One region of the Paenibacillus sp. FSL P2-0121 genome, then DNA from elsewhere that is predicted to be linked to it. Evidence: riboswitches for the same ligand, from Rfam matches in the RefSeq annotation. Region 1 holds a riboswitch; the other holds the start of a gene.
What was found. Region 1 has a riboswitch for preQ1 ahead of queF (preQ(1) synthase). Riboswitches for the same ligand answer to the same signal wherever they lie in the genome.

Region 1 (15,869 bases):
TTGCTACAGGGATATCACTGTCTACACCAGAGTCAAAGCCGATGACCGGAATCTTATTTTCCTTTGCCTTTTCTAGATAAGGAATCGCAGCTTTGCTGTCCAGTGCGGCTAGCGCAATTGCTGCTGGCTTCTTGTCGAGAGCGGTTTGCAGCATCTCAATTTGTTTATCCACCTGACTCTCATTTTCTGGACCTTCGAAGGTAATCTCAACATCAAATTCCTTAGCAGCTTTCTCCGCTCCTTGCTTCACCGCTTGCCAGAATTGATGCTGGAACCCTTTTGATATGACTGGAATGTATGGTTTGTCTGAACCGGATGCACTCTTGTTACTATCATTGTTGTTACATGCACTCAGCAATGTAGTGACTAATAATAGACAGGCAAGCATGATAAACCCTCTACGACGCAGTTTCATTTGAATCTTCCCCCTCGTCATTTGCTTTGTATATCACTCCGGATGGAGATCATACCAAGTTTATTGCTTACGGCGGCGTAGAATATCAGCGTAAACCGCAATGATGATTACAACACCGACAATGACCGTCCGCCATTCCTGAGCCACGGACATAATCTGTAAGCCATTCGTCAGCACACTCATAATCAGTGCGCCAATAATCGTGCCTAGAATAGAACCTACACCTCCACTTAAGGAAGTCCCGCCAATGACCACTGCCGCAATAGCCTCTAGTTCATAACCGGTGCCCAGTGATGGCTGTGCTGAATTCAGACGTGATGCCATCAGGATACCTGCGATTCCACTAAAAATCCCTGTAATGGAATAGATAATAATCTTCCATTTGACTGTGTTCACACCTGATAAGCGAGTAGCTTCTTCATTACTGCCAAGCGCGAAGTTGTAACGCCCAATAATCGTCTTAGACAAGATTATGCTTGCGATCATACCGAGTAATAAGAAGATAACGATGGTGTTGGGTATACCGGGGATCATTTTACCCATGGCGATCTTGGCGAAGATCGGATCATCGTTGAAATATATAGGTTTGGCTCCGGTGATGACAAGCGACAAGCCTTTGGTGACCATCATAATCGCCAGAGTGGCGATGAAGGGTGGAATGTTCATCTTCGCCACCATCAAACCGCTGATGAAGCCGCACAATGCTCCAGCCAGAATCCCACCTACAATGCCTAACGGGACGGGCAGACCCCAGAAGGTAATAATGACTCCAACCATAACAGATGAGAATGTCATTACAGTACCCAGAGCAAGGTCGATGCCGCCCGTAATAATAACAAAGGTAGCTCCAAGCGCTAATACTCCGATTACAGCTGTAGAAACTAGAATTCCGACAAGATTTGAGAATTGAAAAAAGTTGCTGGAGGATAAAGAGAATACGATGACCAATATAATCAGACTGGCAAATGCCAATAATTTTTGTTTGAATCCGGATTGCCCTCCCGTTTGCTTCATACCCGCTGGCTGACTAATCTCTTTATCCGCGATCTTCATAGTCCTGACACCTCCGGTTAACTCTTGAACAGTTATGAACGTTTCGTCGCATATTTCATAATCGCCTCCTGCGATGCTTCTTCTGCGGGGAGTTCTCCTGTTATACGCCCTTCACACATAATGATAATCCGGTGGCTCATTCTTAGAATCTCAGGAAGATCTGAAGAAATGATAATGATCGCCTTCCCTTGACTCGCAAGCTGATCCAGCAGCTTATAAATTTCACTTTTCGCGCCTACATCAATACCTCGTGTAGGCTCATCGAAGATGAGTACATCACAGTCTCTAGTCAACCACTTGCCGATGACCACTTTCTGCTGATTACCTCCGGACAGAAACTTAACCTTTTGATCTACACTTGGAGTTTTGGTGGCTAGCGCTTCAACATGCTGCTCCGCTGAGCTTCGCATCTCCCGCTCCTTCATCCAGCCAAATGAATTACGGAATTTATAAAAGGAGGCAATCGCATTATTCATGCTGATATCCATATCCACAAGCAATCCGAAACGTTTGCGGTCTTCGGACAAATACCCAATACCATGCTGTACCGCTTGATGTGGCTGACGTATCCGAACCGATTTTCCATGGAGCATAATTTCACCCTCATCGATGGGATCGGCACCAAATACGGCACGTACAACCTCGGTACGTCCAGCTCCCATTAAACCAGCGAAGCCCAAAATCTCACCTTTATACAGATGAAAGCTAATATCCTTGAACGCATGCCCTCTAGAAAGCTTCCGAACTTCTAAGACAACTTGCTGAGTCTGTTTCGCAATCGTTGGTTTCGACGTTTGATATAATTCACGTCCAACCATCATGCTGATGATCTGATCAATCGTTATTGAATCGGTACGAACGGTATCTACATAACAACCATCACGCATAACTGTAATGCGGTCTGTAATTCGCTTCAATTCATCCATGCGGTGAGAGATATAAATAATTCCCACACCTTTATCTCGTAGCTGCTCAATCATTCGAAATAACTCGTTAATTTCTGTATCTGTTAACGCGGCGGTTGGTTCATCCATGATCAATACCTCGGCTTGGAAAGACAAAGCTTTAGCGATTTCAACCATTTGCTGATTAGCAACGGTCAGGTCTGATACCAAAACTCTGGGATCCAGCTTCAGATTCATTTGATCAAACAGTACCTGAACTTTTCGGTTCATCTCCACATCATCAACGAACCATTTCAGAGCTTTACGCGGCTCTCGTCCAATGTAAATGTTCTGGGCGACCGTAAGATGAGGCATTAAATTCAATTCCTGATGGATGATACTAATTCCAAGCTCCTGTGCTTCACGGGTATTAACAATCTCCACTTCATTTCCCTTGTACCACATTTGACCAGCATCCTTGGAATAGACACCTGTCGCAATCTTCATAAGGGTAGACTTGCCAGCGCCATTTTCTCCTACTAACGCATGAACTTCCCCACGCTTCAGCTCAAATTGACATTCATTCAAAGCATGAACACCTGGGAAAAACTTGTTGATTCCCTCCATACGAAGCAACACTTCGTTCATTTTGATATCCACCTCAAATTCTTTGAGAATGCCTTAACCCTTAAAGTAATCGCTTTCAATCCGGAATGTAAAATCATTGTATTCCCTATAAGTTGCCATTGTAATGGAATAATCTCCGTAAAAAAGTTTAAAATTTTATGTTTTACATACAAAAAAAGCTGAACCGAGAGCACCTCAGTTCAGCACAAATGTTATACCCTAAAAATCACATGTCAGCGAACCCTCCTAAAGGCTTGCGCCATTTCCAGCCACCAATGTGAAGGTCTTAGGAATTCCCTTATCATACACGTCGGAAGATAGATTAGGTTCTTCTACTAATTGGCGGATCACTAGTCCGCTATTAGCTGCTGCGGTTACAATTTCTCCGAGTGTCCAGCGGCGCCAATACACAACACTATGCTCTTGTTCACCTGCTGGTTTACCTGTGGAAGGCAAATACTTGGAATAGGATACCTTCTTCTCTTCCAATGAAGAGTCAAAATAATCTCCGTTTACTTTGTGTTTGCGTACCTTCGCAGTAGATCCCTTCGAGGAAATAAGCTTGGTCGTTACCGGATGAAAATCGCGGAGTACAAATACGCCTCCAGGAGATAGCAATCGGCGAGCCGCTTCCATGAATAGTGTAAGGTTGGTAAAGTAATGAACAATTCCTAACTCTGCAAAGACGATGTCATATGAACCATCAAGGACGTCTTCTGGCAGCTTAAGAATATCTGAGACGATATAGGTTAGTGGTACCCCTGCTTCTTGGGCAAGATCAGCCGCATATCGCGCATTGGCTTCCGAGAAGTCAGCAACCGTTACTTCCGCACCTAGTAATGAGAGTGCCACGGCCTTCATCCCGTTTGAGCCCATTAAATTCATCATTTTCTTACTCTTCACCTCTCCAAAAAAAGAAAGGAGCGGGTGAAGCTTTGCACTTGGTTCCTTTATTAATTTTGCAGCTGCTTCTGACGGTGTACCAAACCGAGTTACCCAAGCGGTATAAGTATCTTCGTTCCAAAGCTCTTCGCTTGTTGGCACAGCGTTTTTTTCTGCCTGATTATTTGAATATTGATTCTGCTCTTCCATCCATTGCTACCCCTTTATGTGTAAAATATCTGTTATGAAGCATTCTGAATGGCATCAGCCATCCGGATAGTTTTCCTTCTTCCCGCGTACAAATATACTGCGAGGCCAATCATAACGAGCAGCCCACCTGCCCATTGTAAGGTTGTTAGCTGCTCACCCAAGAGTAAATACGCTAAGATACTGGCACCCACTGGTTCTCCTAAAATGTTCATTGAAACCGTAGTCGCGGATACATATTGTAGTAACCAATTAAACAAAATATGGCCAAACACCGTTGGCACCACTGCTAACAATACAAAGATTCCCCATTCCTTGGCCGGATAATTAAAAAAGGAAATCCCCATGAACAGATTGTATACGGCAAACACGCCAGCGGCTGATAAGAAGACAATCAAGCTATATAAGTAAGAGGGCATGCGCACCACTAGCTTTTGACCGATCAGCATATGTACAGCTACCGCGACAGTACCTCCGACCGATAATAGATCACCTTTTAGATTATCCGCAGAGATGCCGATATCACCCCAGCCGATAAACACGACACCGCCAATCGCAATGCCAAGCCCTAGAATAGCGGACAGAGCTGTCTTTTCCTTATACAAAAAATAAACACCCAGCATAATAAATACAGGCTCCAGCGCCATGATCATTGTTGAACTAGCTACCGAAGTATACTTCAATGATCCCATCCATAGCAAAAAGTGCAGCGCAAGCATTGCGCCTGAGAGGATGAGCATTAGCCAGTCTTTTTTACGAAGAGCAAAAGCAGCTCCACTATAGGGTCTTGCAAAAGGTAGCATCAGCAGTGAGGTAAATAATAATCTGTACATGCCTTGTATAGATGCAGGTGCATCAGACCATTTAATAAAAATGGCGGAAAAGGAGATGGCCACAATCCCTATCAACATTAATAGTGGAATCGGAAGTGGCGGTTTTTTAAGTTTCACATGTTACGCGTCCTTTCAATATCTTAAGTCACTTATGTTAATTTAACGCAGACCGTGAAAAAATGCATCTATTTTCATAAGATTTCACTAAAAAAAGCACAAGCAATGTCATTTCTGACGAAAGCTCATGCTTCTTAAAAGGCTACGGCTTCAGAACAACCTTGATGCAATCCTCTTTTTTCTCACTAAAAACGTCATAGCCATGCTCCGCTTTACTAATTGGCAGGCGATGCGTAATGATATCTGTAGGATCAAATTTATTTTCTTTAATCATCTTATACAGCAACGGCATATAGTGAATCACCGGCGCTTGTCCCATTTTTAAAGTAATGTTGCGTTCAAATAGATGACCCAAAGGGAACATATTGTAATTAAGCCCATAAACTCCCACAAGCTGAATAGTTCCGAATTTACGTACGATATCCGAGGCCATTCTAAATGCACTGAGTGAGCCTCCCTGTAGCTTCAGAGTGGTTTCCACTTTCTCCAAAGCAGATATTTTGGCATCTAAACCTACACAGTCAATAACTACATCTGCGCCCCCATGTGTTATCTCCTTCAAATGAGCTTCAATATCCTTAATCTCTTCAAAGTTGTAAATTTCGACATTATTGGTCAGCTTCGCATGCTGCAGACGATAGCCAATATGATCAACCGCAATGACTCTTGAGGCACCTTTGATCCAGGCAAACTTCTGAGTAAGCAGTCCAACAGGACCGCAGCCGAGAACAATGACTGTATCCCCTGGCTTCACTCCGCCGCTTTCTACTCCCCACCAAGCAGTAGGCACAATATCAGATATGAAAAGAATTTTCTCATCTTCCATTTCTGCATCCTCCGGAACTACAAAAGGGCCAAAGTTACCATAAGGTACCCGTAGCAATTCAGCTTGTCCGCCTGCAAAACCGCCATAAGTATCGGAATAACCAAGATAACCGCCTGTGTCCTTGGCGTCATTAGCATTGTCGCATTGGCTCTCCATCTCATGCTGGCAGAAAAAACACTGCCCACAGGCGACATTAAAGGGGATGATGACTCGGTCACCTTTTTTGACTTTAGTTACGTCAGGACCCACTTCCTCAACAATCCCCATCGGCTCATGACCAATAACATAATCATCATGCATACCTGGTATTTCCCCGTTATAAATGTGCAGATCCGAGCCACAAATCGCCGTAGTGGTAATCCGAACAAGGATGTCATCTTTTTTCTCAAGCGTCGGATCAGCTACTTCTTTAACTTTCACTTTTTTCTTCCCTTGGTAGGTTAGTGCTTTCATGCTGTTAATCCGCTCCTTTGGAGATGGTCTAGAGATATAATTTTCATGCCTTTCTATGTTATATCCCTAAGCCCTACCCTCTTATCCATGAAGAAGCGGAGAATACATCATTAGTGCGTAATTATCAGTTACAGCTTCATCTCCAATTAGATCTCCAGAGCGTGTATATACTTTTCGACTGATCTTGTTACTGCGTATATATCCGCCCCAAGGCTCTAGACTAATCCTATGATCACTTTCGTATACTTCATAATCATAAAACGCCTGCTCATTGCATCTCCACTCCCCGTGTAAATGGCTATCGTCCAGCCAGAGCTTTAGTTGATACGTTTGAGCGGTGTTATTTTTTAATTGAAGATCCAAATAGTTATAAGAACAGGTCGCCCCGCTTCCAAAAGGTTGTGTACGTTGTTCATCTGGAAATACATCATAACTGTGACGATGCCGTTCCATAACGGTAAGTGGCGTATGCAGTGCCATCCAATAGATCAGATTAGACAACTGGCATAAGCCTCCTCCAACCCCGGAATGAAAACCACCATAATGCAGCACCATACCCTCCAGATACCCTTTTCGCTTAGTGGGCTTACCAATACTTCTCCAGTAGGAAAAAGTCTCCCCCGGCTGCACAACAAGTCCATCCAGCTTCGCAATTGCCAGCCGTAAGTTAGTTATTTTATTGTATTGAAGCACCATATCTACATTCCGAAGACTTCTTAATAACGGGGTAGCATGAGTCATAGCTGCATAAGTTAAAGTTTCATCCGTACGCTGCTTCGCTATTTTGCTTCGTCCAGTGCACCATTTCAAATATCTTTTCCAAATAAAATATCGTTTGCCAGCAAACAATCTAAGGCGAGAACGCTGAATAGGCTTCATGGCAGCCTGGGGTGTATTCATCTAGAACTGAACCTCGCTTTCAGCTCGTAACTGGGCGAATCTACCTCCAATTATCGCATTATGATGCTTAACGATCTCCCTACTACTCAGAACCCCATTATCAAAGGTGCTATGAGCGTCTGAGACCAGTACACTTTTATATCCCATGCTGTATGCGCGTCTTATCGTCGTATCCAGACAGAATTCACTTTGCATCCCACAGATCACCAGATTCGTAATCCCGAGCTTCTGGAGTTCATCTTGCAGTTCCGTTCGGTGAAAAGCATCCCAAGTAGGCTTCTCAACGATAACTTCGCCTTCCTGCGGTGTGATGCGGTGACTGATCTGCCAAGTGGGTGTACCTTTTGTGTACTCCTCATCTTCGGTATGTTGAATATACACAATAGGAGTACCTGCTAATCGAGCTTTTTGCTGAAGGGAGACAATCCTGTCCATCACACCCTCTTCATCGTACAGCTTTAGATCATAGGAGAACATGGCTTCTTGAACATCGATAATTAATAATGCTGTTGATTGTTCCAAATGAATAACCTCCAAGAGCTTTTTTTAAAATCATACCAGAAACTGGGACAGACTATCTACCTACTAGAAGTTACAACTGTTAAAAATAAAAACCGAGTATCTGTAAGCAGATACCCGGACGATTTCATCAAACATTTATTTGCCACGCTTATTATGCCAGATCAATGCATGCAGCTGTGGAAGTACACGAACCTTGTTCATACCCGAATCCGCGATTACTTTATTAAACAACCACTCCAGCCTTCCCAGAAGTCGAGCAGAAATGTTGCCCTCTTCCGTGACATCATCATTACCAGGCTGCAGAAAGAGCTGCACATTCGGATATCGCTGGTGAACGTTTTTCGCATAATCAAAATCATTATCATCAAACACTACGACCTTCAAGCTATGCGTAGAACGACCCAGTTTCTCCATCTTACTCATGATGTTATCTAGCATTTCCCAATTCGTTGTCATTCCTGAGCTTGGAGGTTTAGGACTGATTGTCAGCACATCCACGTCATTGAACCAATCCTGCCATTTACTCCCCTGAGTTTCTATCGCTGCTTTTATTCCACGCTCATGAAGCAGGTTGATGAAGGTACCCATTCCTTCACCAATCAAGGCAGGATTACCGCCTGAAATCGTAACACAGTCGAAATTATCTCCAGCTAACGCCAATAATTCATTTATGATTTCTTCTGCTTCCATCATGCGAACCTTATTCTTAGCCGTACCATCCCAAGTAAAAGCGGAGTCACACCAGCCGCAGCGATAATCGCAGCCATAGGTGCGGACAAACATCGTCTTCACTCCAATTACCGCACCTTCGCCTTGAATAGTTGGACCGAACATTTCAATTACAGGAATCTTACTCACAATCACAGCCTCCATACAAACGGTAGGATGGCCCTTCATCCGGAACATCTTCAGCCAGCACCTCTGCCCAAGAGGTTGGAGTCTCCCATAGCTTTACCGAGTACAAAGGCAACCCTGCTTGCTTAAGCTTGTAGGCAATATATGAAGACATATTCTCTACTGTGGTGCGGAAAGACAACAAGGCTACTTTGGAGCCCGTATTCGTTAACGTCTCTAACACAGGTTCATTTCCCATGGCAAGAAAAGCGTGATCTAAACGATCTACAAGGCTTTGTTGTACTGTCATTTTGATATCGCTGAAATCAATGACGAAACCTTCATCCGAGTGGCCTTCCGCGGCCATAGGTTTGCCCTTAAGCACTACTTCGAGCTTATAAGTATGTCCGTGCAGATTGCTGCATTTCCCTTTGTGTCCCACTAACTGGTGTGCCGCATCGAACGTAAATATTTTGCAGACTGAAACCTCGTTAAGCATTAAGAACCGGCCTCCATTCTCTCCGCCTCATATTGCTCAAGACCACGCTGACGCAATAGACAGGCTGGACAAGTACCGCAGCCACTGCCAATAATACCGTTGTAACAGGTCAGTGTGTGTTCGCGAACATAATCAAAATACCCCAGTGCATCGGCCATTTTCCACGTTTCTTTTTTATCCAGCCACATTAGGGGAGTGTGGATCGCAAACTCATAGTCCATAGATAAGTTCAGCGTAACATTCAATGATTTCACAAAAACATCACGGCAGTCCGGATAACCGCTAAAGTCCGTTTGGCAAACCCCAGTGACGATATGGGAGTACCCCAGTTGTTTAGCTAATATTGCGGCAAAAGATAAAAACAACAAATTCCGTCCATCGACGAAAGTACTTGGAAGCTCATCTCCTTCACCAGCCAGAATATCTATATCCTGACGGGTAAGTGCATTGGGTGCCAGCTGATTGAGCAGCCCCAGATCAAGAATATGCTGTTTTACATTAAACTTAGCTGCTATCTCTGTTGCAACTTCGATTTCAGCCGCATGACGTTGACTATAGTTGAAGGTAACTACCTGCACTTCCTCATACTGCTGCAATGCCCAAACCAGGCAAGTGGTGCTATCTTGTCCGCCGCTGAATACGACGAGTGCTTTTTTGTTCATATGAATCTCTCCTTATCACAAGTTGGAATTTAGCGGTTGTCCACTTTTTCTGGATAGAGGTCGTGATTGATTAAGCGGTGTTCCGCCATCGCCTCATACTTCGTACCCGGTCTTCCATAGTTGCAATAAGGATCAATTGAAATGCCTCCGCGCGGAGTGAACTTGCCCCATACCTCAATGTAACGCGGATCCATCAGTGAGATCAGATCATTCATAATAATGTTGACACAGTCCTCATGGAAATCACCATGGTTGCGGAAGCTAAACAGATACAGCTTTAATGATTTGGATTCCACCATTTTTTGTTCAGGAATATACGAAATATACAGCGTGGCAAAATCCGGCTGACCCGTTACAGGACACAAGCTAGTGAACTCAGGGCAGTTGAATTTAACAAAATAATCACGCCCGGGATGTTTGTTATCAAACACCTCCAGAATGTCTGGATCATAACCAAACTTGTACTGTGTTCCCTGATTACCAAGCAAAGTAACTTCTTGCATTTCCTCTTTCAATCTTCCTTCTGACACGACAAAAAACCCCTCTCTTTTCCTTCGGCCTTGGCCGGTAATGGAAAGAAGAACGAGATTTCGAAAACTTGGCTCCACTAAGAAGAAACGGAAGCAACGTCCGGATAAAGGACAGCAACCGCTTGTACTGTTTAATATATTCTTAGTTTTTTATAGAGGGAGTTCGCGAACCTCTCCTGCACAACTTTAGCGCAGACTTCTTCTTAAAGCATATTGCGTCTTGAACTATACCATGGGTAGCCCGCTCCTGACAAGTTCTACTCTTTACTGTTACCTTATATAGATCAGCAAATAACTCCAGATTAACGTGGATAGACCTGCGTATGTAGAGATTAGGAAGCTCAAAAACCACGGCAATTTGATCGCGGATTTCTTTTTAATTACATGAACTATTCATACAGTTAATTAAGATGTGGCAAAAAAAAGGATTCAAATCCTAAGAAAAGGGTAACTTATTCATAATAATCTTCGAGCTAAGGGTGGGAGCATTTTATGGAACAAAGTATACAGCAGCTTATGGATTGGCTTAACAATCATTTAAATGAAACAATCGCTATTGAAAAGAAAGAACTTCGTGATCTGGATAAAGTTCATTTCAATTTAGAGGCCGTAGATTTCCGCAGTGCAGACGACGTAATTGATGAATATCTTGGAAGTGCACTGATATTAAGAGGTTTCGGCAGCACACTTAACGCCGATGGTGAACTGGTATCCCTGCCACAATCCACTTATGATTTAGCTGTTGAAGGTCTTCAAATCGTAGACTTAGCCGACCGCAAGGCAGAAATAACTACGGACAGAGCTAATTACATCCTTTCAGTAGATTAAACGAACATGATTATGATAAGCAAAAAGAGCCCACAGCGATCTGCGGGCTCTTTTTGCTTATCATTTATTCTTCTCCAATGATCTCCACTTCAGTTTCCAGCTCTACACCGAATTTATCCTTCACAGTCGCTCTTACATGGTGGATTAGCCCGATGTAATCACTGGCTGTTGCATTATCTGCATTCACAATAAATCCCGCATGCTTCTTGGATACCTCAGCACCGCCGATTCTTGTACCCTGTAAGCCGCTCTCTTGAATTAACTGACCTGCAAAACGGCCTGGAGGCCGCTTAAACACACTCCCACAGGATGGATACTCAAGCGGTTGCTTCGATTCACGTAAATAAGTTAGTTCATCCATTTTTGCCTTGATCGTTAAAACATCACCGGAAGTCATAGCAAATTTGGCCTCAAGTACAATATACTCACCGCTTGCGAATACACTTTTTCTGTATCCCCATTGCAGCTCATCTCCTTGCAGAGTTACCAATTGCCCGTTCTTATTTATAGCTAGTGCACTATGCAGGACATCTTTGATCTCACCGCCATAAGCACCTGCGTTCATATAGAGCGCTCCACCAACTGTTCCTGGAATGCCACAGGCGAACTCAAGACCCGTAAGCTCCTTATCAAGCGCATATCTGGAAACATCAATTATTTTGGCACCACATTGCGCATATAAGAGATTGTCGCGAATTCCCATTTCGGTCAGTCCTGCCGTTTGCAGAACGATTCCACGTACACCTCCATCACGGATAATCACATTGGAGCCATTCCCAAGTACCGTAAGGGTTATCCCATTTTGTTCTGCATATGTAACGATCTTTTGAATTTCATCATAAGTAGCTGGTGCAGCCAAAATATCAGCTTTGCCGCCCATTTTAGTGTACACGTGATCTTTTAAATTCTCATGACTTTTCACTATTCCTGCAGTCATTAGCTGCTCTAGATCATCTTGAATTTTGTCAATATTCATGTTTTCATGCTCCTTTAACCATGTATAAATGATGGTCCTTGATCTATTTTAAAGAGTTATTATGAAATTGTAGGCAACCACAACTGTAACAACGAACAGGCTCCCTTGTCAATGACGGGAGCCTGTTCGTTGTATGTTTTTAGATGATAATTACACAGCTTTATAGGCAGCAAGCTCGTAAGGAAGACACAGTGGCACACCCGTACGTGGATCCGGAACGATATCCGCTTCAATTCCAAACACTTCCCGCAATACATCTGGTGTCATAACCTCAGTAGGTGAGCCTTCGCTAACCACAGTACCGGACTTAATCGCTACCATATGCTGCGCATAACGAGTAGCATGATTCAAATCATGCACGACCATGATAATGGTACGGCCTTCTTCCTCATTCAGCTTTTGCAAAAGTTGAAGAACTTCGAGCTGATGCGCCATATCTAGGAACGTTGTAGGCTCGTCAAGGAATAAAATATCTGTTTCTTGAGCCAACGCCATAGCGATCCAAGCGCGTTGACGTTGTCCACCAGAGAGACGGTCAATAGGGCGATCATGAAAAGATTCCATGCCCGTAACAGAGATGGCGTTGGAGATGATGTTGCGATCCTCTGCGGTCATCGTGCCAAATCCTTTTTGATGAGGGAAACGACCATAGCTGACCAGCTCAGATACCGTCAGACCGTCAGGAGCCGTTGGGTTCTGCGGTAGAATCGCTAGCTGACGAGCAACCTCTTTAGTTGAAAAGTTATGGATCGATTTGCCGTCCAGCATTACGGTGCCACTCTTCGGCTTCATAATCCGGGCCATCGTTTTGAGGATTGTAGATTTACCGGAGCCGTTAGCGCCCACTAGTGCGGTGATTTTCCCCGTAGGGATAGACAAGTTCAATCCCTTAACTATAGTAGCCTCAGCATACCCAATACTTAATTCTTCTGTATTCAAACGTTCTGACATGATCTACAACTCCCTTAAAAGTTTTATGGAGCTATGCTCCTAAGTATGAACTAATTTACGCTTTCGACTTGGCGAGTAAATATAAAAAGTAAGGTGCGCCAATAATCGCAACCACAATGCCAGTAGGAACTTCGGCAGGTTGCAATACCCATCTACCAATGGTATCAGCGGTAATCATAAGAAGCGCCCCTGTCAAAGCACTAGCAGGTAATAACACCTGATGACGGGGTCCCACCAGCCTGCGAGCCAGGTGTGGTGCTATCAGGCCGACGAAGCCAATACCTCCACTTACCGCGACGCAGGAGCCGGCAAGCGCTACGGCTGTTACCAGAAGGAGAATACGTTCCTTCTCCACACGCATTCCTAGACCTAATGAAGTATGGTCCCCTAGATTCAATACATTTAGAACCCGGGCTTTATAGAAGGCGAACGGTAACAGAATCGCGATCCAAGGCAGCAAAGCAAGGACGAATCTCCAATCCCCACCCCATATTTTCCCGGCGATCCAAGTAGCTACAAATTGATAATTATTAGGATCAAGCCTAAGTGCCAATACAAGCTGGCAAGCATTGATTCCTGCAGCGACCGCAATCCCGATAAGGATCAGCCTTGTAGGAGACAGACCATCTGCCTTCCGGTAGGCAAGAATATAGATTAAAGCTGCGGTCAGGCCAGCCCCACCAAGCGCTAGGAGAGGCAAGACAAATACCGGAGCTGCTGTTGTAGCCGGAAAAAACGAGATAAAAATGATTACCGCAAAACCTGCACCAGCACTTATGCCCAGCGTAGCCGGTTCAGCGAGTGCATTACGTGCGAGACTTTGTAGAATACAGCCCGATACTGCAAAGCCCGCTCCAACTAACAATGAAATTACGATGCGGGGTAATCTGAAATCAAATAAAATAAGCTTTTGCTGATGTGTTCCATCACCCATGAGTGTATGTAATACCTCTAGTGGGGATAGACGCATAAACCCTGTATTCATACTGACTATAAACACAACGACGATCAGTATAGCAAGGAGTGATAACACCGTTAGGGCGCGTGTGCGGCGTTCTTTTTCATCTGGAGTAAGGGTTAATTTGGGCATTACAGCTCCCCCTTCCGCTTACTCGCTAAATAAATAAAGAACGGTACGCCGATGATGGCAATTAAAGCTCCTAGCGGTGTCTCATACGGTGCATTTATCATTCTTGCGGCAATATCTGCAAAGATAATCAATAAGCTCCCTAGAACTGCGGAGCAAGGGATAATCCAGCGGTAGTCCACTCCAACGAAATAACGAGTAACATGTGGAATAATTAGTCCTATAAAAGCAATCGGGCCAACCGTTGAAACCGCACTTCCAGCTAAGATAACCACAACAATCATACATGCCAATTGAACTAACCTTGTCCGCTGCCCCAGACCAACCGCTACTTCTCTTCCTAAGCTGAGCAATGTGACGGATCGTGATAACATCATTGCTGCAATTAAGGCTACGGCCACCCAAGGGAATATAATCTTGATCTGAGTCCAGCTAGCTCCACCCATCCCACCAGCTAACCAGAAGGCTATGTCCTGAGATAAGTTGAAAAGAATAGCTACTCCCTGACTAATAGCAACCAATAAAGCACTAACAGCCGAACCTGCTAATGTCAATCGCAAGGGGGTCAGGCCATTAAAAGAAAGCGAACCGATTCCGAATACGATAAAAGAGGCCACAGCGGCACCGATAAAGCAATACAACATTAGTGAAGTGAATGAGAGTGAGGGTGCAAAAGCAAATACTATGGCCAGCGCTACCCCTGCTCCTGCATTCAAGCCTAACAGCCCTGAATCCGCAAGCGGGTTTCTTGTCATCCCCTGCATGATAGCCCCTGCTACTGCGAAGCAAGCACCGACTAAGGCGCCAGCAATAGCACGTGGAAATCGCAGTTCTCTAATTACCTGATGTTTTTGTAAATCTGGATTGAAATGAAATATAGCTTCCCATACCGTAGCTAACTTGATATCTGCTGCACCTACTGAGACCGAAAGTGCCAATCCGAAGGCAATGGCAGCAAGTCCAAAAATAAGAATACCAATGGCAGCTGCCGGTCGGGTATGTAGAGCTTTTTTGGGTTCATTTTTAATACGATTTGCGAAATCTGAGGGTGAAACCATGAGCCGTCTCCTTATTCAATAGTTACAATGGTTTATATGATAACAACAATCATTCTCATTATCGCAAAAATATTTATGTTGTACAATTGCAGGATCGATTTTTCCGTACTATGGGATTGGTTTATAAAAAAATGGTGCAGATCTTTGTATCCCGAGATACTTGATCTGCACGCTCTTCCCCACCGAAATGATCAGTCTCATTCATGGTGAATTACGACTTTTATTTCACAAGACTTTTTAGCACATCGTCAATGATTTTTCTGCCAGCGTTCGCACCACTGTAAAGCCAGCTGCTTGTTGAGCTCATTTCATGCACATTTCCAGCTTTTACAGCTGGGATGCCCTTCCAGATTGCACTATCTAGGATCTCCGAACCCTCAGTCTTATCACTATTTACAAGGAAAATATGATCTGCGGTCAGCTCAGAAAGCTTCTCTAGTGAGATCGGATTCCAAGTTGCTCTTGTTCCTACTGGGATCTCTGTTACTAAGTTAGGCAGCGTTACGCCAAGGTCTGTATATAATACAGCTCCACTGCTGCGGGTTTCGTCTACAATATAGAAGTTTTTTTGCACCAACCATAAAATAGCCGCGGACTCTTGTCCAATAGCTCCTGCAAGCTGTTCTTTCGCAGCCGCTGCTTTAACATCATAATCTTTAATGGCTTTTTCTGCTTCAGGGGTTTTGTTCAAAATCTCACCCATCTTGAGCAACGATTTGCGCCAA
Region 2 (15,869 bases), 2.3 Mb from region 1:
TGCGCAGCTGCGCTATGTATGCAGGGTTAGGTGCTGAGCATATTCGAGTTGCCGTTAAGGGACATGAGGATAATGCCCGCCTTTTGCTGCAGATGGCGGAGATTCTAGCGACTAAGTGACAGGTGCATGTAGTCTTTAATGACTCTATGTGCGGAGCGAGCTGACAGCGCTATTGGTGTGGCATCCTTTCGAGGATGGTTGTAAGTATTCAATGAAAGAAATGAGCGGTGAAAGGAGCGGGATCGGCTATGGTGGAAGTGAAGATTCCATTTAATCTTACAGGGGGAATCAGGGAGTATCGTCCGGCCGTCTGGCCAGGGCTTGCTCTGCAATGGAAGGATAAGCATCTTCTGCTGGAGCTGCCAGCAGAAGCCGATGGTTTATCGAGCGCGTTCTACGGCGGAGGAATGAACCGGCTGCAGCGGGCCGTCAATTTATATGTTGATCGCAATTACGAATGTAGTGATCCTGTCCAGGATATGGAGAATAAGCTGCGCGATTGGGGTTATCCTTTATCCGGCTGTGCTGGTCTGATGACGGCTGTGCCGCTAGAGCATGCAGCGGTAGCTGAAGAGGACACGGGTTCAGCGGGGATTTTTGTTTGCGTTACAGCCGCCGCAGGAAATGCTGCGCGCGCAGGTGTGGAACGCAATGTGCTGGCTGTGTATCGGCCGGGTACGATTAACATCATGCTCTGCATTGATGGCCGCCTGACACCGGCGGCCATGGTCAATGCTGTGCAGACAGCTGTCGAAGCCAAAGCTGCCGCGCTGGCAGATCTCGGGATTACCGATCCCGAGAATGGCCTGATCGCAACCGGCACGACTACGGATGCTATTGTACTCGCTGTGAGCCAAAGCGGGCGATACAGCGCCGAGCATGTATATGCCGGAACAGCAACCGATCTTGGAGGCGCTATCGGCCGGCTTGTATATAGCGCTGTGACGGGCAGCCTGCTGTCGGTGCAGGCAAGGAAGGACGGCTAATGAGAATGGATAGCTGGAAAAGTAGAAGCTTGTTCAGAGGTGATTGCTTGTGACAATCGCTTTGGTGTTGCTTGCAGCTTATGTGATTGACCGGATCGTAGGTGATCCGCGTAACCTGCCTCATCCCGTAATTGGTATGGGCAAAGCAATCACGGCTCTGGAGCGGGCGATCCGTCGTTTATGGTCCCGCCCGCAAAGCCTGCGCAGAGCAGGGGTGTTACTTCCGCTATGTGTGGCGGGCGGTGCTTGGGCACTGACAGCCATCCTGCTATGGCTGCTGTCATCTATCTCACCGTGGCTCGTCTGGATAGCCGAGGTTTGGTTGATTTCAACCACGATTGCCTCCAAGGGACTAAAGGATGCAGGAATGGCGGTGTACGTGGAATTGCAGAAGGGCGATATCCCTGCTGCCCGCAAGGCGTTGGGGATGATCGTGGGACGTGATACGACTTTGCTAGACGCCCCGGAAATTGTCCGTGGAACGGTGGAGACCGTAGCAGAAAACATCGTCGATGCGATTATTTCTCCACTTTTCTACGCGCTGATTGGCGGTGCACCGCTTGCTATGGCTTATCGGGCGGTCAATACACTCGATTCAATGGTCGGTTATAAGAACGATAAATACCGTGATCTCGGCTGGGCCTCTGCCCGGCTCGATGATGTGGCTAACTTCATCCCGGCACGGATTACGGCATTGCTTTTGGCTCTATGTGCAGGGATGCTTCGTCTGAATTGGCGCAGATGCCTGCAAATGGTGAAGCGGGATGCACATCTACATCCAAGCCCTAACAGCGGTTATCCAGAATCAGCTGTGGCTGGCGCACTCGGCATCCGACTCGGAGGCGAAAATGTGTATCATGGCGTCGCTTCTTTTCGGGCTTATATGGGTGATCCGGTACGTACGATGGAACCGGATGATATCATCCAGACCTCGCGGATGATGATGCTCTGCTCTTCAATATTTGTAGGTCTATGCGCGGTTGTGGCATGGATATGGATTGGAGGCTGAGCGTCGGTATGGCAATTCCCTCTATAGAGCTTGAGCTAGTGCTTATCCGACACGGGCAGACGAAATGGAATGTTGAGCATCGTTACCTGGGACATACGGATCTTCCATTGCTTCCTGAAGCAAGTGAGCGGCTATCCCAACCTCAGCAGCAGATCTGCCTGCAGACTGAGTTATCAGGTGGTTTTTGGCGTGTGTTCTGTTCCGATTTGCTAAGGTGTCGGGAGACCTTGGCTTTCGTAGCACCTTCACTAGAGCAGGACGCTGTTTATGATCAGCGGCTTCGTGAAATGAACTTCGGAGCTTGGGAAGGCTGCACTTATGAGCAACTGAAAGATAACTCTCTATATAGACGTTGGATTGATGATCCTTCAAAGGTTACACCGCCAGAAGGAGAATCGTGGACAGCATTCGATGCTCGGTTGCGTAGTTTCCTGTTGGACCTAGGTCAAGCTGCTGTGGCTGCATTTGGATGCTGTGCTATCAAGGAGAAAAAAAGTGAGGTTACATCGAATAGAGTATTGGTAGTGACGCATGGGGGTGTTATCAGGAATTTACTTGCACAGTTAGTTCCTGGTCTCACATTCTACAGTGCAGTGGCTCCTTCTCCAGGGAATGTAATGGTACTAAAAATACTCTGGCAGCATGGACAATGGTCAGCTGATAAAGCTCATATTTTGGAAAAAGGATGATTACATGAAAAAAGGTTTCCACGTCATTAGGAAAACCTAATAGGTGGAACCCTTTATGTTTGAACTATCGTTTGCTGTCAGCAGAATAACATGGTTAATTAGATATTAGGTAATAGGTAACCATTCCTTATAGGTATCTGCACGTGATTGTAATTCATTATACAGCATGCTGGCATGGTAACCGTCGCACACGGCATGGTGGAATTGCCCCGAGATGGGTAATAGTATTTTTTTGTCTTGCTGAAAATATTTCCCTATCGTAAAGATGGGAAGTAGGTAGGTTCCTTCGTTATACACGTTCAGGTTAAAGCTTGTGAAGCTGACCCACGGAATGCTGGAAATAGGGAAGGTGTTCGGCGGTTCGTTTGCTTTAGCGATAAATTGTTTCACGCTTCCGTACATTTTCATATCATCGAGATAACGGTTATAGAAATCATTAAACTGTTCACCGTACGAAGTCCAGATGCTTGAGAAAGTCTTATCATCATCATGGAAAATTGTAAAACTAGGGGACAAGCTATCCCAATAACCTAATCCACCTTCAGAATCAAAACATGTGCGGAATTCACTATGACGGTTCACCACCGTAGTTATCATGTGGATTAGTGCTGGGTACAGCTTAATCCCCTTTAGCTTGAGCTCTGACAGTAGAAGGGTGATATCAATATTTACGGTCATGCTGTAGGTGCATCTGACATTGTTTAAATAATGTTCAAAATAGGGTTTTCTACTCCAGTTATCAATGACAATCGGGTTAAAAATCATTTATTATGACCTCCTAAAATTATTTCGTTTTTCATTTTAGGAGGTCTGCTGGACTGATTTCACCATATCCTTATCACAATCCCTTGAGAAAGTATTTTGTAACGATGAGTATACCATCAATTGGAAGGGAGATGCATTTATAATGCTGAGCGAAAAGTTGGTTATTGAAAAATTGCTTCAGCAAAAGCGTACGAGTGTTGCTTCCAGCGTAGTGATGATGTGCGGTGTAGCGGGGTCGGGTAAAACAACCTTTGCTAAAAAGCTGGAGAAAGAGGGATTCGCCAGACTTTCGATAGATGAAGATATTTGGGCCACGCACGGCCGTTTCGGGGTGGATTATCCAGAGGACAATTATGAGTCCTATAAGGAAGAGTCGGAGATAAAGCTGCGGGGGGAGCTGGTGAATCTGCTTCAGGCAAAACATCATGTTGTCATCGATTTCAGCTTCTGGCAACGTCAGAGACGGAATGATTACAAGCAGCTCATTGAGAGTTATGGTGGCGTGTGGGAACTGATTCACTTAAAGGTTCAGCCGGATGAATTGCGTCAGAGACTGCTTATCCGGAGTGAACGTTTTGACGCCAATGCCGCATTTCCGATTACTGAGGACATCTTAACCCGGTTTTTAAATGGTTTTGAGATCCCTGCTGGAGAAGGGGAGCTTGTGATTGAGCATAGATCTGTAACTTGATTTTTTGGGCATTTGTCCTCTTATAGAACCACAGCCGGATTAAAATCCCATGGCTGTGGTTCTTTTTTTAAGCGAGTGATTGTGCCATGATAGTCATGGGGGCGATTGAGAGATGTTTAAGGATTTTAAGCTCATAGCCGGGCGGCCGGTGTATATACAAATTAAAGACTATATGAAGCACTTAATCATAAAAGGCGGTCTGCAAGGCAATCAAAAGCTGCCCTCCACACGAGAGCTCAGCATATTGCTTAAGGTTAGCCGCAACTCCGTAATCTCTGCTTATGCAGGGCTTGAGGATGATGGCTTTGCTTATGCCGTGCAAGGGCAAGGAAGTTATGTTGCTGCTACGCCGCCCGGCAGTGAAACGATCTCTTCCTGGACGATGGACTGGAAGTCACGTCTCAATGATCACGCGGTGCTGGCAGAGGAACTGGATATCATGAAGCGCGGGATTCGAGCGGAGAAGGGGACGATCTCCTTCACCAGCATAGCGCCTGATGAGAGTCTTTTTGATCTGGATAATGTGAAGCGGTCCTTTATGGATCGGATGTCGGTGGAAGGCAACGTTCTGCTAAATTACGGCTATGCCAAAGGGTATAAGCCTTTAATAGACTATTTGAAGCAGTATATGGAGCACAAGGGCGTTGAAATGAAAGGCAAGGATATATTGATCACCAATGGCTTTACTGAAGGGTTCGATATTGTATTGTCTGCTCTGAGTAAAAAAAATGGTTCGGTCATTTGTGAGAATCCGACGCATCATACAGCGATCAAAAATTTGAAGCTGAACGGTTTTGAGATCACCGGGATTTCGATGGAGCGTGATGGGATTGATTTGGCGGAGCTGGAGAAAGCATTGCAACAGCAAGCTTTTGACTGTGCATACTTCGTCCCTTCTTATCATAATCCGACCGGAATTGTAATGTCTCCAGAGAAAAGACAGCGGCTAATGAAGCTGATGAATCGCTACCAAGTCCCGGTGATTGAGGATGGTTTTAACGAGGAATTACGATATTCGGGCTCACATGTGGCTCCACTTATCGCAGCAGCAGGCAGCGGCAACAGCGTGATTTATCTCGGCAGCTTCTCCAAGGTATTATTTCCGGGACTACGTGTAGGTTGGGTGCTGGCGGATCAGGAGTTGATCAATTCCCTCGAAAGCGTCAAGCGCGCCCGTACCATTCATACCTCGACGCTGGATCAATCCATTTTGTATCAGTATTTATTGGGTGGTCATTTAGAGAAGTATTTGAAAAAAGCCAGAGCGGAATACAAACGAAAGTATGAATTAACCCTGCAATGCTGCAAGGATTGTATTCCTTATACGGCGCTGTCAGGGGACGGTGGCCTGCATCTTTTTGTAACCTTCGCGGAGGGCTTTAATACAAGGACGCTGTTGGCGGCCTGTCATGAGCAAGGGGTTATTTTTACAGCAGGAGATATATTCTTCACAGACGGTAAGGGTCAAAATACGATACGGATCGGTTTCTCCAGAGTGACGGATGAGGATATCCGCAAGGGGATCGAGATTATTGGCAGAACAGCTCGACAACTAATGGGATAAAGAGGTGCTTGAGATGAAGGTAGGCGTAATTATGGGCGGGGTATCCTCAGAGTATGAGGTATCCATGAATAGCGGTAGAGAAATATTGAAGAATCTAGACCCCAATAAATATGAAATTATTCCAATTGTGATCACCAAGCGTGAAGAGCTTATTGAGCAGGCAAAGGGGATCGATATCGCACTGCTTGCACTTCATGGAGCTTACGGCGAGGATGGTACGGTTCAGGGAACGCTGGAGACGATGGGGATTCCGTATACGGGCAGCGGGGTTTTGTCTAGCAGCATTTGCATGGATAAAGATCTCTCCAAAAAGCTTATGCGCTGCGCAGGCGTCAATACAGCAGATTGGCTATGCTGGGACAGCATGAAGGATTATTCGGCTGAAGCGGTGGAACGGCTCGGATATCCTGTTATGGTGAAGCCATGTTCAGGCGGCTCGAGTATCGGAATGGAAAAAGTGAGCAGCAGCGAGGAGCTGTTGTGCGCAGTGCAGAAGGCTTTTGCCTGTGATCAGTCGATTTTGATTGAAAGCTACATTCAAGGCCAAGAAATCACCTGTTCTATTCTAAACGGAGAGCTGCTGCCTATTCTGGGAATAACCTCAGCAAATGCCGAGTGGTTCGATTACAGTGCTAAGTATGAAGAAGGCGGAGCAGATGAACGGGTCATTGAATTGCCTGCTGAGGTGCATGAGCGGGTACGCGAGGCTGCCTTGAGCTGTTACAAAGCACTAAAATGTAGCGTGTATGCACGGGTTGATATGCTGCTTAAAGAGGGGATTCCTTATGTGCTGGAGGTGAATACGTTACCAGGCATGACGAAGGCCAGTCTTTTACCCAAAAGCGCGCAAGCGGCAGGCTACACCTTCAGCGGACTGCTGGACGAAATCATCTCCCTTTCCCTAACGGAAAAGAGTGCAAAAGAAGAGGTGTACAGCCATGCATAATGAATGGATTGCTCCACGTGTGCGGGAGATTGCACCCTCGGGGATTCGGGCTTTTTTTGACCTAAGTGCGGGGAATCAGGATATTATATCGCTGGGTGTAGGGGAACCGGATTTCGTTACACCGGAGCATGTAAGAGCTGCCTGTATTCGTGCCTTGAATAATGGGGAAACGATGTATACGCCAAATTCCGGTTTACTGGAGCTTAGAGAGGAGATCGCTTCTTATCTGCACACAAGTTTCAAGCTTCGCTATGAGCCAAACGATGAGATTATGGTTACGGTGGGAAGCAGCGAGGCTGTGGATTTGGCATTACGAGCTTTCATTACACCTGGGGATGAGATTATCGTCCCTTCTCCGAGCTATATCGCATATTCGCCGATTACCCATTTGAACGGGGGGGTTACGGTGGAGGTAGAATCATCGGCCGAGCAGGGGTTTAAGCTTACTGCTGAAGCGTTACGGAAGGTGATTACTCCGCGTTCCAAGCTTCTTATGGTGAATTTTCCGACTAATCCTACAGGTGCAGTAATGACTTATGAAGATTGGCTGCCTATTGCACAGATTGTAAAAGAGAATAACCTACTGGTCATTTCAGATGAAATTTATGCCGAGCTTACGTATGACAGTCAGCATGTCAGCATCGCCTCTCTTCCCGGGATGCTGGAAAGGACGATTGTGATTAGCGGCTTCTCCAAAGCTTTTGCAATGACTGGCTGGAGAGTGGGTTATGCTTGTGGCGATCGAGAATTAATTGCTGCGATGCTAAAAATCCATCAATACACTGCGATGTGTGCCCCAGTGCTCGGTCAAATTGCTGCGATTGAATCATTGCGCAACGGAATGCAGCATAAGGAACACATGAAGCAATGCTTCGATGAGCGGAGAAAGCTGCTGGTTAGTGGATTTCGATCCATAGGACTACCTTGCCATGAACCTGCGGGTGCATTTTATGCCTTTCCTTCCATCGCTCACACCGGAATGAAATCAGAAGACTTCGCTTTGCAGCTGCTCAGGGAGGTCGGTGTCGCTGCGGTTCCCGGTCATGTGTTTGGAGCAGGCGGAGAGGGTTATATTCGCTGCTCCTATGCCGCTTCCTTACAAAAATTGACGGAGGCGCTGGAGAGAATCGAAGATTTTATGAAAGTGAAGTTGTAATTCTAGAAGTCCCCCTCTATCATAGATGGGGGCTTTTCTGCGAATATGAGATAGAATAGGTTATACGGATACATTTAATAGGAGGTCGTAATTATATGCTTTCAGATATTCAAGACGTAATTAAACAAATCATTCCGGCTGATGATCAGTCCATCCTCAAGGCGGAGCATCGGCTGAACATTCTGACCAAACCTCCGGGCAGTTTGGGACAATTGGAACCTTTGGCCGTTAAGCTCGCTGGAATTTCGGGTACGGAGCAGCCTAGTTTCACCAAACGAACAGTTGTTGTGATGGCTGCTGATCATGGGGTGTGCTGCGAAGGGGTTAGCGCATTTCCACAGGAAGTCACGCTACAGATGGCCCATAACTTTCTCAGCGGTGGAGCGGCTGTGAATGTATTGGCACGTCAAGCTGGGGCAGAGGTACAGTTTGTTGATGTCGGCATAAACGGCGATCTTAGTCATGTCGATCTGATTGATCGTAAAGTGCGCCGGGGAACGGATAATATGGCTGTGGGACCTGCGATGAGTCGTGAGGATGCCATGAATGCTCTTCTTGTTGGGATAAGAGTCGCGCAGGAAGCGGTTAAGAACGGCACGGAGATTTTTATAACAGGCGAAATGGGCATTGGGAATACTACGGCTAGTGCTGCCATTCTATGTGCTCTCAAAGGAATAGCCGCTGAAGTAGCTGTGGGACGAGGAACGGGAATTGATGATGAACGTTTACTACATAAAATTGCAGTGGTGGAACGCGCCTTAAAGGTAAATCAGCCGAATTCAGCAGATCCGTTGGATGTGTTATCTAAAGTTGGCGGACTGGAAATCGCTGGCTTGGCGGGACTGATTCTTGGTGCCGCTGCTAATCGGACACCTATCATTTTGGATGGTTTTATTTCGGGGGCGGCAGCGCTTGTGGCAAAAGCCCTTGCACCTGAATCCATCGCTTATATGATAGCGTCTCATGTATCAGGAGAACGGGGACACAAGTTAATGCTGGAGCAGCTTGGGCTTGAACCGCTGCTTAACCTCGGTCTGCGATTGGGTGAGGGAACAGGGGGAGTATTATGCCTTCATTTAATCGAGGCGATCTGCCGCATTTTGAGCGAAATGGCAACCTTTGAAAGTGCAGGCATCTCTGGAGCTGGTCAACGATGAGCATTCTTGTAACGGGAGGTGCACGTAGCGGGAAAAGTGGTTTTGCAGAAAAACTGATACAGTCACTGGCAGATCAGGCCTTCTATGTAGCAACCGGACAGGCTTTTGACGACGAAATGAAGGAACGGATTGCTCTGCATCAGCATCAACGAATGGAAAGTGGTTACGCTTGGGAGACGCTTGAGGAACCGTATGATTTACCAGATCTGCTAAAGCGATTATCGGGGGAAAAAGCGGTGCTCGTAGATTGTTTAACCTTATGGTTATCCAATGCATTATTGGCTGTGGAAGGTTTTGAAAATAGACAAGAGCTTGTTGAGAGTGAAATAACAAGGCTTGAAGACAGTGTGCGTTCTTTTCAAGGCACGCTTATTCTGGTCTCTAATGAGGTTGGCGACGGGATTGTTCCGGAGTATGCGCTTGGCCGATTGTATCGTGATCTGGCGGGACGAATGAACGCCCTGATCGCTCGGCATTGCGAACAGGTCTTTCTAGTAACTGTTGGAATTCCGATTGAGCTGAAGAGCAGGGAGTATCGTTTATGAGGGAGCGTAGGGATGCGGCCGTAGCTGCCTTTCAGTTCTTATCCCGATTTCCTGTAAAAGGTGATCCGGGATTCTCTCCTGAACTGCTGCGCCGGAGTGTAATCTTCTATCCCATGGTAGGCGCAGCAATTGGGCTGTGTGTAGCTGCTGGAGCAGCCCTGACGGGATTGCTTTTACCTGCTTGGCCAGCAGCTGTGCTCACTCTGATTCTGTGGGTAGGCCTCACTGGCGGGTTGCATCTTGATGGCTGGATGGACAGCGCGGATGGTCTGCTCAGCTATCGGCCACGGGAGCGGGCCCTGGAGATTATGAAGGACAGCCGTGTGGGTGCGATGGGCGTACTCGCCTGCGTGCTGCTCCTGCTGTTTAAAGCATCTTTACTGGCAGCTCTAATCGAAGGCTTCGCCTACTACGAGCTGCCGCTGCTCTTGGTACCAGCGGTCTGGAGCCGCTGGTATATGGTACGGGCAATGGTGCGTTATCCCATTGCCCGTGGAGACGAGGGGCTGGCCGCGAACTTCGCCGGCCTAGCTTCCTCGCATGAGCGGCGCGCGCTGGCAGTCGCCGCGCTGCTCTCGCTGGCCGCCGCCGCTGCGCCACTGGCGCTCGGCGCTGGCTTAGCCGCGTGGCCGCTGCATCTGGCGGCAGCTCTGCTGCTGCCGGTCGCGGCCTTGGCCTGCGGCACCGCGGCTGCACGGCGGATCAGCAGCCGGCTCGGCGGGCTTACCGGCGATGTGTACGGCGCGCTGAACGAGCTGCTGGAGGTTGTGCTGCTGCTAGTGTTATTGCTGCTCCAGCACAATTTAATGTGAGCTCCACGGGGAATATTGAGTAATTTGGTGTAGGTGGTACTACGGATGAACCTTGAGTAATTTGCTGTAGGTAGCTCTAAGGGTGGATCTTGAGTAATTAAGTAATTTGCTGTAGGTAGCTCCATGGGGGAACCTTGAGTACAATTTGTTGTGAGCAACCTTTGCGTTTTTATGAGATAGATAGGGAAGAGGGATGACATGTTATTTGCCATTCTGCTGTTTATAATTGCTGGGCTTGCTGAGATCGGTGGCGGATATTTAGTATGGTTATGGTTGAGAGAATCACGGCCACTTTGGTACGGTTTAGTGGGGTCCTTGATTCTGATAGCGTATGGGATTATCCCTACGTTGCAGAAATTCCCTTCCTTCGGAAGAGTGTATGCGGCTTACGGCGGGGTGTTTATCGTACTTGCGGTCTTATGGGGATGGCTTGTAGACAAGAAGACACCAGACGTATACGACTGGGTCGGAGCTGTTATTTGTGTGATCGGTGTATCGGTCATCCTCTGGGCACCGCGGCACTAGGTTGAGTGAGGTTTGCTTAGCCATAAAAGCGGAATGAAAGCTGAGTAACCTAGTTTTTACTAAGTGAGTAACTTGGCTCCGGACTCAGGAGACCTTATTTGTGATAAAAGGGTTAATTTGGAGCGTTTTCGGACACCAGAGACGCTATTTGAACAAAATAGGCTGAGTCTGGGTTGATTATGAGGCAATAGCGTCTCTCGAGTCCGAAAAAGTCTCCGAATGGCAGTTTTTCGAGTAATAGCGGCATCTGAGTCCGCAAGCCAGCAGCAAATGGCGTGCTGAGTCTAAGTGAGAGCTTCGCGCAAGCTAGCGCATGTAGCCGAGTCTATTGCTGTAGGTAGCATCGACGGATGAACTTTGAGTAATTTGCAGTAAGTAGCATCGACGGATGAACTTTGAGTAATTTGCAGTAGGTAGCATCCACGGAGGAACTTTGAGTAATTTGCTGTAGGTAGCATCGACGGAGGAACTTTGAGTAATTTGCAGTAGGTAGCATCCACGGAGGAACTTTGAGTAATTTGCAGTAGGTAGCATCCACGGAGGAACTTTGAGTAATTTGTAGTAGGTAGCGCCACGGAGGAACTTTGAGTAATTTGCTGTAGGTAGCATCGACGGATGAACTTTGAGTAATTTGCTGTTGGTAGCATCGACGGATGAACTTTGAGTAATTTGCAGTAGGTAGCATCCACGGATGAACTTTGAGTAATTTGCTGTTGGTAGTGCCACGGAGGAACTTTGAGTAATTTGCAGTAGGTAGCATCCACGGATGAACTTTAAGTAATTTGCTGTGAGTAACTTGGCTCCGGACTCAGGAGACCTTATTTGCGAAAAAAGGGTTAATTTGGAGCGTTTTCGGACACCAGAGGCGCTATTTGAGCAAAATAGGCTGAGTCTGGGTTGATTATGAGGCAATAGCGTCTCTCGAGTCCGAAAAAGTCTCCGAATGGCAGTTTTTCGAGTAATAGCGGCATCTGAGTCCGCAAGCCAGCAGCACATGACGCGCCGAGTCTAAACGAGAGTATCGCGCAAGCCAGCGGCAAATGGCGTGCCGAGTCTAAACGAGAGTATCGCGCAAGCCAGCAGCACATGACGCGCCGATTCTAAGCGAGAGCTTCGCGCAAGCCTAGCGTATGCCCCCAAGTCTAAGCGAGCCATCGCAAACTAAAAACCCCCGTTCAACACTTTCGTGTGAACGGGGGTTTTAATTTACAAGCGTTAAATCTTAAATTGCTGCACAGCTTCTTGGAGTTTCTTGGCTTGCTCATACAGATGTTTAACGGTTTCTGCATGGCCTTCCAGTTCGACGCGCTGCCGCTCTGAGTTAGCAGCGAGTGTGTCCGCACTTTCTTGCGATCTTGATGTAATTTGTGCAGTTTCTTCGACGGAAGCACTGACTTCTTCTGTACTTGCTGAGATTTGCTGTGTAGCCGCAGATACGGATTGGATGCTGTGATTGATGCTTTGGATAAGAATCAGGAGGTGATTAAAGGCATCACCTGCTTCTGCTACTTTGCCGACTCCAGAGGCAACCTCAGAATTCACGTGGTTCATCTCGGTAACGGAGCGACTCATATCTTCTTGAAGCCCAAGTAGGAAGTCACGGATCTGTTCGTTTGCGTTACGGGATTGTTCAGACAGCTTGCGTACTTCTCCCGCAACAACAGCAAAGCCGCGTCCATGCTCTCCTGCGCGTGCAGCTTCAATTGAAGCATTCAGCGACAGCATTTGGATCTGTTTCGTAATTTCAGTAATACTGTGAACGACTTCTCCGATCATTACTGAACGCTCATTCATGATTTGTAATTGATCCAGCGACTGTAGGGAAGCACGTTCAACCTGGCGCATTTGCAGCACAGCGCTTTGAGCAATTTCATTACCGCCACTTGCTTCAGCGGAAGCCTCACTGATTTGCTCCGTGACTTCATTCGCTGCTGAGGCAATACTTTGAATGCCTAAATTGATTTCTTCCATTGCTCTCGAGTTATCTGATGCACTGCTAGCGATAGTCGTACTACCTTTGCCGATTTCTATTACCGATGAGCTGGAGTGTTCCGCCATATCATTGAGAACCTCAACACGTTCTTTTAAAGAGTTGGAATCCGCAACGACAGTATTAGAGGTTACCAGTACATGTCCAATCATTTCTTTCAGGCGTTGGGTCATCGCTTGGAAGCTTACGGACAACTGTGCAACTTCGTCATTTCCTTTAACTGATAATTCTTCGGTGAAATCTCCCTCTGCGAGCCGGGCACTATAAGCTGCCAGTTTTGAGATTGGACGTGTTATACGCACACTCATGAACCATGCACCAGTTAGGCCGATGATCAACGTCAGAAGTGTGATTCCGGCACTTGTCCATAGAATACTGTCTGTTTTTTCTTGAATGAAGCTTACGTCACTGCTTACACCGATAACCATCGTACTTCCGGGAATACCGATATAAGCTGTTTTATGTATACCATGTGCGTCGCTATATGTATCGCTTAGTCCAGTTTTTCCTTTAGAGGCTTGTTGCATTGCAGAGGATACGGTGACACTTTCTGCCCGTTGCAATTTTGCATCGTGATCTGCGGATAGAATCTCAGCTTCTTTCCCTTTCAGATTGACCAGAAAAATGGTTTCCACTCCATGTTGTTTCCTCTTTTCCTGAAAATAGAACTCGAGATTGGTGGCAGACTGATCGTTCTTATTTAGGGTTTGCTGGGCGTGCATTACGTTGAGATTCTTATATACGTCCTGAGCAGCGGCAGTAAGGATTTTGTTAATCTGCGGCATAACATAGCTGTTGAAGATACTGATAGAGATAAAATAGAAGCTGGTGCTTAACAAAAGAGACGTGAGCAACAGAACAACAAATAATAAACGCGTAAATTTGCGACTGATCGAATGCTTGATACGAAACATATCGTTCTCTCCTTTTTTTATGGACGGTGAGGTCATTTCTTTTTTGGTCTTCACTAGATACTCCATGCCAACTGCTGGAAATTGGCGACCCGAGATATATTCCATAGTTATGTCATATTTCTACTAAATGGATCGGGAATAAGGTGTTTGATACTATTCTATAGAATTAACCTCTGGATGAATAGTGAAAGTTTTGTCCTATAGAGCATTTTTTTCTGAAAAAAATGAATTATTGCTGACTATTTTAGATAATTGGCGAAAAAAAAGAAATGGAACTACCAATTTCATATAAAAATATTATTTTTATGGATTGTTAAGCGCTATTGTGATAGAGTATTAATGTTTTGTTCCGAAAATTTAATATTGTAAGCCGCGGTTCGTAACCATCCCGCGTAAACAAAACTAGGAGGAATTTCAGTAATATGTTTAATTTGCTGTGGGGAGTTTTATTTGTTATTGTCAATTTTGCTTTTTTTCTACTCTGTTACCGCTTGTTCGGGAAAAGTGGAATGTATGCCTGGGTAGGTATTGCTACTGTAATTGCTAACATTCAGGTAGCTAAGACGATTGCTATGCCATTTGATATTGTGATGACACTCGGAAATACGATGTATGTCACTTTATATATGACCAGCGATTTACTTAATGAGAAGTACGGAAGAGCGGAAGCACGTAAAGCGGTCTGGTTTGGTTTCTTCACCTTGCTTATGACTACTGTCATTATGCAGATGGTATTAGTATTTAAGCCGCAGGAGACCGATATCGCTCAGTCTTCTTTGGAGACGATTTTTGGGCTGATGCCTCGACTAGCTTTGGGTAGTCTTACTGCTTACTTCATTAGTCAGTTCCTAGATGTTCGGTTGTACTCTTGGATTCGTAAATATTACAGCACCTCAAGTCAGCTGTGGATTCGTTCCAACGGTAGTACGATGATTAGCTCCTTTGTGGATACACTTATTTTCTGTACCATTGCGTTTGCGGGCTTGTATGACTGGAATGTATGGCTTGAAATTTTGCTTACGACTTATCTAGCGAAGTTCTTACTAACCGCAGTAAGCACACCTATCTTATATATCGCCCGAACCTTTACTTTTGCTGAAGAGGGTTCACCATCATCCGTTCAAAAGAAGGACTAAACAACAATACAGCCAGCGCGTACCGATCATAATCGATGCGTGCTGGCTGTTTTTTCGTTGTAAGATGGACTTAATCGTTACATGAAAGATGTGTACATAAAAATAATATAAAGCTAAAATAAGCTATCGTAGCAATTCTAGCGGGTTAGTTTAACAGGAGCGCCTGCGATGGCGCTTATCACATATCCTTTAGTTTGGGCTGGACTTGCGGGGCAGTCCGATTGAAGAGAATGTATATAATCGGTAGTCACAGAAATTACGAACAGGTGTGATCAGGATGAATCTAGTAATTCCTATACTGCGTCATGCAGCACAGCAGCCCGACAGCATTGCCTTAACCCATGACCAAGCAAGTCATACCTATGCCACATTAGTAAAAACGATGCGGAGAATCGCGAATGGCTTACAGCAAAAGGGTCTGAGGCATGACAAAATCGCGATTTTATCTACGAATCGTATTGAATTTGTTGAGGTTTTTTTGGGGGCGATTTATGCGGGCTGTGTTCCCATTCCCTTAGATCCCAAATGGAGTGCTAATGAACTGCAGGTTATTATAGAGCAGTGCCAGCCGACAATGATTTTTGCCGAGCCGGAAGCCGCAAAGAATCTGGTTTTCAAGGATCAAACGATCCCAACTCTGACCTTCTCAAATGAACGAACAGGTTCCTATGATCAGTGGCTGGCTGCCCTGAAGCCGGAGGCTGAGTTGGATGAGACGAATGAATTATTATTTATTGGCTTTACTTCAGGCACAACCGGATTGCCCAAAGGTTATATGCGTACCCATTTATCATGGTTAAAAAGCTTTGAGGTCTCGAATATTGCTTTTGAATTGGACGCTATGAAGGATGTTTTGGCACCAGGTCCATTTGTGCATTCCCTATCCTTATTCGCCGTAATGCAGAGTCTATATGGTGGAGCAACCTTTCATATCACACAAAAATTTAGTGCCACGCAGGTGTTAGAGTTGTGCCAGCAAATTGC

Region 2: linked by a shared signal. The riboswitch ahead of MKY54_RS06540 (queuosine precursor transporter) and the one ahead of queF (preQ(1) synthase) in region 1 are both predicted to bind preQ1.

Annotation. Positions count from the first base shown of each region.
Region 1 is NZ_CP150245.1:3,805,247-3,821,115, forward strand. Features, by position in the region: gene MKY54_RS16805 (ABC transporter substrate-binding protein) at 1-415, opposite strand, end outside; gene MKY54_RS16810 (ABC transporter permease) at 476-1,429, opposite strand; gene MKY54_RS16815 (sugar ABC transporter ATP-binding protein) at 1,501-3,000, opposite strand; gene MKY54_RS16820 (class I SAM-dependent methyltransferase) at 3,226-4,071, opposite strand; gene MKY54_RS16825 (DMT family transporter) at 4,104-5,018, opposite strand; gene MKY54_RS16830 (zinc-dependent alcohol dehydrogenase) at 5,161-6,297, opposite strand; gene MKY54_RS16835 (VanW family protein) at 6,379-7,197, opposite strand; gene MKY54_RS16840 (cysteine hydrolase family protein) at 7,198-7,719, opposite strand; gene queE (7-carboxy-7-deazaguanine synthase QueE) at 7,855-8,577, opposite strand; gene MKY54_RS16850 (6-carboxytetrahydropterin synthase) at 8,570-9,052, opposite strand; gene queC (7-cyano-7-deazaguanine synthase QueC) at 9,052-9,714, opposite strand; gene queF (preQ(1) synthase) at 9,744-10,217, opposite strand; PreQ1 riboswitch class I at 10,381-10,424, opposite strand; gene MKY54_RS16865 (hypothetical protein) at 10,737-11,072, shown strand; gene murB (UDP-N-acetylmuramate dehydrogenase) at 11,137-12,048, opposite strand; gene MKY54_RS16875 (ABC transporter ATP-binding protein) at 12,199-12,999, opposite strand; gene MKY54_RS16880 (iron ABC transporter permease) at 13,055-14,089, opposite strand; gene MKY54_RS16885 (iron ABC transporter permease) at 14,089-15,144, opposite strand; gene MKY54_RS16890 (iron-hydroxamate ABC transporter substrate-binding protein) at 15,365-15,869, opposite strand, start outside.
Region 2 is NZ_CP150245.1:1,462,507-1,478,375, forward strand. Features, by position in the region: gene cobD (threonine-phosphate decarboxylase CobD) at 1-119, shown strand, start outside; gene MKY54_RS06475 (adenosylcobinamide amidohydrolase) at 249-986, shown strand; gene cbiB (adenosylcobinamide-phosphate synthase CbiB) at 1,036-1,995, shown strand; gene MKY54_RS06485 (histidine phosphatase family protein) at 2,004-2,684, shown strand; gene catA (type A chloramphenicol O-acetyltransferase) at 2,790-3,449, opposite strand; gene MKY54_RS06495 (ATP-binding protein) at 3,592-4,140, shown strand; gene MKY54_RS06500 (PLP-dependent aminotransferase family protein) at 4,253-5,704, shown strand; gene MKY54_RS06505 (D-alanine--D-alanine ligase) at 5,718-6,650, shown strand; gene MKY54_RS06510 (aminotransferase class I/II-fold pyridoxal phosphate-dependent enzyme) at 6,643-7,806, shown strand; gene cobT (nicotinate-nucleotide--dimethylbenzimidazole phosphoribosyltransferase) at 7,902-8,963, shown strand; gene cobU (bifunctional adenosylcobinamide kinase/adenosylcobinamide-phosphate guanylyltransferase) at 8,960-9,508, shown strand; gene cobS (adenosylcobinamide-GDP ribazoletransferase) at 9,505-10,320, shown strand; gene MKY54_RS06530 (YnfA family protein) at 10,519-10,845, shown strand; gene MKY54_RS06535 (methyl-accepting chemotaxis protein) at 12,061-13,854, opposite strand; PreQ1 riboswitch class I at 14,116-14,161, shown strand; gene MKY54_RS06540 (queuosine precursor transporter) at 14,172-14,885, shown strand; gene MKY54_RS06545 (AMP-binding protein) at 15,163-15,869, shown strand, end outside.